Caldimonas thermodepolymerans: one gene and its partner. The protein of the gene in region 2 interacts with the protein of the main gene of each other region in a pairwise test. Links are inferred from orthologs where the notes say so. Each region holds a gene or a part of one and is shown on either strand. Other genes may lie near its edges.

The links. The genes of interacting proteins can lie anywhere in the genome.
Region 1: the proteins of ligA (region 2) and leuS interact in binary tests that used the Escherichia coli proteins (3 or more experiments, as listed by UniProt). The link is inferred for Caldimonas thermodepolymerans from one-to-one orthologs.

The regions. Positions count from the first base shown.
Region 1 is NZ_CP064338.1:353,888-358,107, forward strand. Bases 60-3,234 are described here. They hold leuS (leucine--tRNA ligase), read right to left. Parts: upstream 2,909-3,234; coding sequence 260-2,908; downstream 60-259. Other genes in these bases: IS481_RS01745 (LPS-assembly lipoprotein LptE), read right to left, coding at 60-254; dapB (4-hydroxy-tetrahydrodipicolinate reductase), read right to left, coding at 3,064-3,234. Outside these bases: more of IS481_RS01745, read right to left, coding at 1-59; more of dapB, read right to left, coding at 3,235-3,867; IS481_RS01760 (outer membrane protein assembly factor BamE), read right to left, coding at 3,911-4,220.
Region 2 is NZ_CP064338.1:1,988,348-1,993,155, forward strand. What follows is about bases 1,514-4,433. They hold ligA (NAD-dependent DNA ligase LigA), read right to left. Parts: upstream 4,049-4,433; coding sequence 1,979-4,048; downstream 1,514-1,978. Other genes in these bases: def (peptide deformylase), read right to left, coding at 1,514-1,966; IS481_RS09330 (cell division protein ZipA C-terminal FtsZ-binding domain-containing protein), read right to left, coding at 4,062-4,433. Also shown: IS481_RS09315 ([protein-PII] uridylyltransferase), read left to right, coding at 1-1,410; more of def, read right to left, coding at 1,430-1,513; more of IS481_RS09330, read right to left, coding at 4,434-4,808. UniProt on the Escherichia coli protein: DNA ligase that catalyzes the formation of phosphodiester linkages between 5'-phosphoryl and 3'-hydroxyl groups in double-stranded DNA using NAD as a coenzyme and as the energy source for the reaction.

The DNA.
Region 1 (4,220 bases), 1.6 Mb from region 2 along the record:
GCGCTGGCGCTGCGGCTGACGCGGTCTTCCAGCACCTCCAGCACCACCTGGGCGTCCTTGGCTGATTCGACCACCCGGACGTCCGGCGCGGCTGCCAGCTGCCGGCGCAGCTCGTCGCCGATCTCCGAGCGCTGCGCGAAGCCCAGCTTGATGGTCTGGAACGCGAAGCGGTAGTCTCCGCGCAGCCGGAACCCGCAGCCGGCCAGCAGCAGGGCCGGCAGGGTGCCCAGCAGCAGCGTGCGGCGCGTCGGCATGGGGCTCACACCACCACGTTGACCAGGCGGCCGGGCACGACGATGACCTTCTTCGCCGGCTTGCCTTCCGAGAACTTCTGGAACTCGGGGCTGGCCAGCGCAGCGGCCTCGATGGCGGCCTTGTCGGCCCCGGCCGGCACGGTCACCGCGCCGCGGTGCTTGCCGTTGACCTGCAGCACCAGCTGGATCTCGTCCTGCTTGAGCGCGCCTTCGTCGACCGCCGGCCACGGGGCGTCCAGCAGGTCGCCGAGGCGGGCGGCATAGCCCAGCTGCTGCCACAGCGCATGGGTGATGTGCGGGCAGGCCGGGTACAGCACGCGCAGCAGGATGCCCAGGCCTTCCTGCACCGCCCAGGCGGCGTCGGGGCCCTCGGCCTTGAAGTCCTCCAGCGTGTTGAGCATCTTCATGCAGGCCGACACCACGGTGTTGTACTGCATGCGCTCGTAGTCGTAGGTGGCCTGCTGCAGCAGGCGGTGCAGCTCCAGGCGCAGCTTCTTGACCTCGGCGGGCACCGCCCCGGACAGCTGCGCGCCGGCGGCCACGCCCGCGACCTGCTCGCTGCGCGACTGGGCATGGTTCCACAGGCGCTTGAGGAAGCGGTGCGCGCCCTCGACGCCGGCGTCGTTCCACTCCAGCGTCTGTTCGGGCGGCGAGGCGAACATCACGAACAGGCGCGCGGTGTCGGCGCCGTAGCGGTCGATCAGATCCTGCGGGTCGACGCCGTTGTTCTTCGACTTGGACATCGTGCCCACGCCCTCGTAGGTCACCGCCGAGCCGTCGCTCTTGAGCTTGGCGCCGACGATCTTGCCCTGCTCGTCGTAGACGTTCTCGACCTCGTGCGGCCAGAAGTACTCGATGCCGCCCTTCTCGTTGCGGCGCGAGTAGATGTGGTTGAGCACCATGCCCTGGGTGAGCAGCTTCACGAAGGGCTCGTCCACCTTGACCAGTCCCAGGTCGCGCATCACCTTGGTCCAGAAGCGCGCGTACAGCAGGTGCAGGATGGCGTGCTCGATGCCGCCGATGTACTGGTCCATCGGCATCCAGTACTGCGCGCCTTCGCCGACCATCGCGTCGTCCTTGGTCGGGTCGCAGTAGCGCATGAAGTACCACGACGAATCCACGAAGGTGTCCATCGTGTCGGTCTCGCGCCGTGCCGGCTTGCCGCACTTCGGGCAGGCGACGTTCAGGAAGTCGGCGCGCTTGTTCAGCGGGTTGCCGCTGCCGTCGGGCACGCAGTCCTGCGGCAGCACGACCGGCAGGTCCTTCTCGGGCACAGGCACCGGCCCGCAGTCGTCGCAGTGGATGATGGGGATCGGCGTGCCCCAGTAGCGCTGGCGGCTGATGCCCCAGTCGCGCAGGCGCCAGGTGGTCTTCTTCTCGCCCAGGCCCTTGGCGGCCAGCAGCTCGGCGACCTTGTCGACCGCGGCCTTGTGGTCCAGCCCGTCGAGCACGCCGGAGTTGACGCAGCGGCCGCGCTGCTTGTCGGCGTACCACTCGGCCCAGGCGTCGGCCGAGAAGGTCTCGCCCTCGACCGCGACCACCTGCTTGATCGGCAGGCCGTACTTCTTCGCGAACGCGAAGTCGCGCTCGTCATGCGCGGGCACGCCCATCACGGCGCCGTCGCCGTAGCTCATCAGCACGTAGTTGCCGACCCACACCTCGACCTGCTCGCCGGTCAGCGGGTGGGTGACGGTCAGGCCCGTGGGCAGGCCTTCCTTTTCCTTGAGCGCCAGCTCGGCTTCGGTGGTGCCGCCCTTCTTGCACTCCTCGATGAAGGCGGCCAGCCTGGGGTTCGAGGCCGCGGCGTGCCGGGCCAGCGGGTGCTCGGGCGCGACTGCGCAGAAGGTCACGCCCATGATGGTGTCGGCGCGCGTCGTGAAGACGTAGAGCCTGCCGTCCTGGATCAGGTGGCCGCTCGCGTCACGGATCTCGTGCGTGAAGGCGAAGCGCACGCCCTCGCTCTTGCCGATCCAGTTCTCCTGCATCAGCCGCACGCGCTCGGGCCAGCCGGGCAGCTTGTTGACGACGAAGTCGAGCAGCTCCTCGGCGTAGTCGGTGATCTTCAGGTAGTAGCCCGGGATCTCGCGCTTCTCGACCAGCGCGCCGGTACGCCAGCCGCGCCCGTCGATGACCTGCTCGTTGGCCAGCACGGTCTGGTCCACCGGGTCCCAGTTGACGACCTGGGTCTTGCGGTAGGCGATGCCCTTCTCGAGCATCTTCAGGAACAGCCACTGGTTCCACTTGTAGTAGCTGGGATCGCAGGTGGCGATCTCGCGCGACCAGTCGATCGCCAGACCCATCGCCTGCATCTGCTTCTTCATGTAGGCGATGTTGTCGTAGGTCCACTTGGCCGGCGGCACGCCGTTCTTCAGCGCCGCGTTCTCCGCCGGCAGGCCGAAGGCATCCCAGCCCATCGGCATCAGCACGTTGTAGCCGTTCATGCGCAGGTAGCGCGTCAACATGTCGTTGATCGTGTAGTTGCGCACGTGGCCCATGTGCAGCTTGCCCGAGGGGTAGGGCAGCATCGAACAGGCGTAGAACTTCTTCTTGTTCGTGTCTTCGGTGACGCGGTAGGCGTCACGGGCCTGCCAGTCGGCCTGGGCGTCGGCTTCCACCTGGCGGTGGTCGTAAACGGGGAGTTGTCGGGTGTTCATGGGGCGTGGCGCCCGGCGTGAGGCGGGCGCAGGTCCTGCTTCGTGCAAGGAAAAAGGGGGTGGCCGATTATAGGAACCGGGCCTGCGCCGCGGGCCGGGCGCCGGCGGCCGCGGCAGGGGGCGGCACCCGGCGGGCGCCGGGCGGGGGCCGGTCGTCAGGCCATGCCCAGCACGTGGTCCATGCCGTACAGGCCGCAGGCCTTGCCGGCCAGGAAGCGCACCGCGCGCAGGCTGCCCTGGGCGTAGGTGGCGCGGCTGGACGACTTGTGGGTGATCTCGATGCGCTCGCCGGTGCCGGCGAACAGCACGGTGTGGTCGCCGACGATGTCGCCGCCGCGCACCGTCGCGAAGCCGATCGTCGACGGGTCGCGCTCGCCGGTCACGCCCTCGCGGCCGTAGACCGCGCACTGCTTGAGGTCGCGGCCCAGCGCCGCGGCCACCACCTCGCCCATCTTCAGCGCGGTGCCGCTCGGCGCGTCGACCTTGTGGCGGTGGTGGGCCTCGATGATCTCGATGTCGTAGCCCTCCTTCAGCGCGCGGGCGGCCACGTCCAGCAGCTTGAGCACCACGTTGACGCCCACGCTCATGTTGGGCGCCATCACGACCGCCACGTCGCGCGCGATCGCGGCGATCTCGGCCTTCTGCTCGTCGGAGAAGCCGGTGGTGCCGATCACCGCCTTCACGCCGGCGGCGCGGCAGGCGCGCAGGTGGGCCATCGTGCCCTCGGGGCGGGTGAAGTCGATCAGGTAGTCGGCCTGCGCCAGCGCGGCGGGGATGTCCGCGCTGATGGCCACCCCGGTGGCCTGGCCCAGGAAGGCGCCGGCGTCCTGCCCCAGGGCGGGGCTGTCGGGGCGGTCGAGGGCGGCCACGAGCTGGCAGTCGTCGGCGGCCAGCACGGCCTCGATCAGCATGCGGCCCATGCGGCCGGAGCTTCCGGCAATGGCGATACGGTGGGTCATGGTGGAGACGCTCGCGTAGGACGGGTCAGGGAAGGGAGGCGGCTCAGCCGCCGGAGGGTTCCAGCGGCGGGTAGCTGCGCAGCGGCGCCGGCGGGGGCGTCTCCTCGGCCGGGCGCGGCGCGGGCGCCGGCAGGGCCTTGAGCTGTTCCTCGGTCAGCGCCAGCTGCGGCACCTTGCGCGAGCGCTTGAAGGTGTCGATCGAGTCGACGAACTCCTTCTCGCTCGGCAGGTCGTCGGCCTCCAGGCGGGTGAGCTGCTCGCCGTCGAACCAGGCGGTGACCCGGCGCCGCTGCGGCTGCGCGCCCTGGCGCCGGATCGTGAACAGGTAGTCCCAGCGGTCGGCGTGGAAGATG
Region 2 (4,808 bases):
GCCGACCCGGTCAACCGGGCCACCTTCCTGCAGATCCTCAAGCAGCCGCAGGGGCAGACGCACGTCTTCCGCCTGATGAACCAGACCTCGGTGCTGGGGCGCTACCTGTGGGTGTTCCGCCGCATCGTCGGACGCATGCAGCACGACCTGTTCCACGTCTACACCGTGGACCAGCACATCCTGATGGTGCTGCGCAACGTGCGCCGCTTCTTCATCCCCGAGCACGCGCACGAGTACCCGTTCTGCTCGCAGCTGGCCGCGCAGTTCGACACTCCCTACGTGCTGTACGTGGCCGCGCTGTTCCATGACGTGGCCAAGGGCCGTGGCGGCGACCACTCCGAACTGGGGGCGATGGAGGTGCGCCGCTTCTGCCGCGACCACGGCCTGCCCCGGGAGGACGCGAAGCTCGCCGAGTTCCTGGTGCAGCATCACCTGACGATGTCGCGCATCGCGCAGAAGGAAGACCTCAGCGACCCGCAGGTCATCGAGAACTTTGCCGCGATCGTCGGCAACGAGCGCTACCTGACGGCACTGTACCTGCTGACCGTGGCGGACATCCGCGGCACCAGCCCCAAGGTGTGGAACGCCTGGAAGGGCAAGCTGCTGGAAGACCTGTACCGGCTGACGCTGCGTGCGCTGGGCGGCACCCGGCCCAACCTGGACGCCGAGATCGAGGCGCGCAAGCAGGAGGCCCTGCAGGACCTGGCGCTGCACTCGCAGCTGCCCGGCACCCAGGAAGCGCTGTGGAAGACGCTGGAAGTCAGCTACTTCGCGCGCCACGAGGCGGGCGACATCGCCTGGCACGCCCGCTCGCTGTGGCGCCATGTCCAGACGCAGCAGCCGATCGTCAAGGCGCGCCCCTCGCCGGTCGGCGAAGGCCTGCAGGTGCTGGTCTACGCCCCCGACCGCGCCGACCTGTTCGCGCGCATCTGCGGCTACTTCGACGGCGCCGGCTTCAGCATCCTGGACGCCAAGATCCACACCACGCGCGCCGGCTACGCGCTGGACACCTTCCAGGTGGTCTCACCCTACACCGACCACCACCGCGACCTGGTCGCGCTGGTCGAGACGCAGCTGGTGCAGGCGCTGGAAGACACCGGGCCGCTGCCCGAACCGAGCCGCGGGCGGCTGTCGCGGCGAGTCAAGTCCTTCCCGGTGCAGCCGCGCGTGATGCTGCGCCCGGACGAGCGCGCGCAGCGCTGGCTGCTGAGCGTCTCCGCGAGCGACCGCACCGGCCTGCTCTACTCGATCGCGCGGGTGCTGGCCAAGTACCGTGTCAACCTGCAGCTGGCCAAGGTCACCACCCTGGGCGAGCGGGTCGAGGACACCTTCCTGATCGACGGGCCGGCGCTGGCCCAGGCGCGCACCCAGCTCGAGCTGGAGTCCGACCTGCTGGACGCGCTGGCCTGATGCGCCCGCGGACGGCGGTTCAGTCGTCCGAGGCCGCGTCCAGCCCGGGGAACAGCACCTCGGTGTAGCCGAAGCGCGTGAAGTCGCGGATGCGCATCGGATAGAGCTTGCCGATCAGGTGGTCGCACTCGTGCTGCACCACCCGGGCGTGGAAGCCCTCGGCCTCGCGCTCGATGCGCCGGCCCTGCGGGTCGTAGCCCGTGTAGCGGATGTGCTTCCAGCGCGGCACCACGCCGCGCATCCCCGGCACGGACAGGCAGCCTTCCCAGCCCTCTTCCTCGTCGTCGGACAGCGGCTCGATCGACGGGTTGATCAGCACGGTGCGCGGCACCGGGGGCGCGTCCGGGTAGCGCGGGTTGTGGTCGAAGCCGAAGATCACCACCGCCAGGTTCACCCCGATCTGCGGCGCGGCCAGTCCCGCGCCGTTGGCGGCAGCCATCGTGTCGAACATGTCGGCGATCAGCGCGCGCAGTTCCGGCGTGTCGAACTGCTCGACCGGCCGGGCCACCCGCAACAGGCGCGCGTCGCCCATCCTCAGGATCTCGCGGACTGCCATCGTCGCCCTCCTTCAGCCGGCGCCCTGCAGCAGCTGCTGCAGCCCCGCCTCGTCCAGCACGGGCACGCCCAGCTCCTGCGCCTTGGCCAGCTTGCTGCCGGCTTCCGCGCCGGCCACCACGTAGTCGGTCTTCTTCGACACCGAGCCGGCCACCGTGCCGCCGGCGGCCTCGATCAGCTCCCTGGCCTGGTCGCGCGTCAGGTTCGGCAGCGTGCCGGTCAGCACCAGGGTCTTGCCGGCCAGCGGCTTGGGCGCGGCATCGGCCTGGCCGTCGCTTTCGCTCCAGTGCACGCCGGCCTCACGCAGCTGCTGCACCACCTCGCGGTTGTGCTCCTGTTCGAAGAAGGTGCGGATGCTCTGCGCCACCACCGGGCCGACATCGTTCACCTCGAGCAGCTGCTCGACGCTCGCGTCCATCACGCGCTCCAGCGTGCCGAAGTGGCGCGCCAGGTCCTTGGCGGTGGTCTCGCCCACGTGGCGGATGCCCAGCGCGTACAGGAAGCGCGGCAGCGTCGTGTCCTTGCTCTTCCCGAGCGCCGCGACGAGGTTGGCGGCACTCTTCTCGCCCATGCGGTCCAGCGCCGCCAGCTGCGCGACGTCGAGCCGGTACAGGTCCGGCAGCGTGCGCACCAGGCCGCCGTCCACCAGCTGGTCGACGAGCTTCTCGCCCAGGCCTTCGATGTCCATCGCGCGCCGGCTCGCGTAGTGCAGCAGCGCCTGCTTGCGCTGCGCGGCACAGAACAGCCCGCCGGTGCAGCGGTGCTCGACGCTGCCCTTCTCGCGCCGGACGTCGCTGCCGCACACCGGGCAGTGGCGCGGCATGCGGAAGTTCGGCACGTAGTCATTGCGCGGGCCGGGCACGCGGCCCACCACCTCGGGGATCACGTCGCCGGCACGGCGCACGATGACCGTGTCGCCCACGCGCACGCCCTTGCGCCGCAGCTCGAACAGGTTGTGCAGCGTCGCGTTGCTGACCGTCGTGCCGCCGACGAACACCGGTTCCAGCTTGGCCACCGGCGTCAGCTTGCCGGTGCGGCCCACCTGCACCTCGATGCCGTTGAGCCGCGTCATCTCCTCCTGCGCCGGGTACTTGTGCGCGACCGCCCAGCGCGGCTCGCGCGTCACGAAGCCCAGCTGCTTCTGCAGGTCGATGCGGTTGACCTTGTAGACCACGCCGTCGATGTCGAACGGCAGCTGGTCGCGCAGCTTCGCGATGCGCTCGTGGTAGGCCACCAGCCCTTGCGCGCCATGCACCACCGCGCGCAGGTCGTTCACCGGCACGCCGAAGGCGGCGATCGCATCCAGCGTCGCGCTGTGCGTGGCCGGCGCGTCCCAGCCCTCGGTCACGCCCAACCCGTAGGCGTAGAAGCTCAGCTTCTTGTCGGCCAGCCCCTTGGGGTCGAGCTGGCGGATCGCGCCGGCGGCGGTGTTGCGCGGGTTGATGAAGGTCTTCTCGCCGCGCTCGCGCTGGCGGGCATTCAGGCGCTCGAAGTCGTCGCGCCGCATGTAGACCTCGCCGCGGATCTCGATCAGCGGCGGCGCCTTGCCACGCAGCCGCAGCGGGATCTGGCCGATCGTGCGCACGTTCTGCGTCACGTCCTCGCCGGTCTCGCCGTCGCCGCGCGTGGTCGCCTGCACGAGCACGCCGTCCTCGTAGCGCAGGTTGATGGCCAGCCCGTCGAACTTCAGCTCCGCGCAGTACTCCACCGGCGGCGCATCGGCGTCCAGCCCCAGCTCGCGCCGCACGCGCGCGTCGAAGGCCTGCGCGCCGCCGGCGGTGGTGTCGGTCTCGGTGCGGATCGACAGCATCGGCAGCGCGTGCTTCACCGGCGTCAGGCCGTCGAGCACCTTGCCGATCACGCGCTGGGTCGGCGAGTCCGGGGTCAGCAGCTCGGGGTGCGCGGCCTCGATCGCCTGCAGTTCCTGGAACAGGCGGTCGTACTCGGCGTCCGGGATCTCCGGCGCGTCGAGCACGTAGTAGAGGTAGGCATGGTGGTTGAGCTGCTCGCGCAGCCAGGCGGCGCGCTCGGCCGGGCCGTCGGCGCGCGCCCCCGGCGCGTCGTCAAACAGGTCGGGCGTCATCGTCCGGCCCCCTTCAGCTGAAGAGCCGGCGCGCCGCGGGCGAGCCGGCACCCAGGCCCCGCTCTTCCAGCGTCTGGTACAGCTGCTCCAGCTCGCGGCCGATGGCCTCGAAGGCCGGCCCGGTGAGCGGCTGGCCGGCGTCGTCGACGATCACCGCGTCCATGTCCTGCGCCAGCGCCTGGGCACTGGCCTGCCAGGCCTGGAAGGGCTGTTCGCCCGGCGCGGTCTGCGGCACGTCGAAGGACAGCGTCACGTCGCGCACCGCGGCCAGGTTCGGGTCGTCGGCAAAGGCCGCCTGCGGGTCGAACTGCAGGCTCAGCACCGGCGGCGAGCCCTCCTCCCGCGCCGGCAGCACCAGGCGGCCGGGCACCACGCCCGGCACGAAGCCGTGGCGGCTGGCGTGCTGCTGCAGGTACGACACCGTCCAGGCCGCGCCCTTGGCGTGCAGGCGGCAGGCCAGCTGCGCGTCGTGCTGGCTGGCGAACTGGTCCAGCTCGCGGGCGCGCGCGACCACGTCCAGCATGTCCGGGAAGTCCACCGCGGCGCCGAGCGCGTCGGCAAAGGCCTGCACCTTCTGCACGAACTCGGAATACTCGATCTCGTTCAGCGCGCCGGTGCGGTTGGCCAGTTGCACGCCGGCCTGGAACTCGCGGTAGCTGTGGCCGGGTTGGGGCGCCTCCCATTCCGAGGTCTCGACGTTGAGCGCCTCGATGAAGAACGGCTTGCTGCCGGCGCGGCGCGTGGGCGGCAGGTGGGCGAG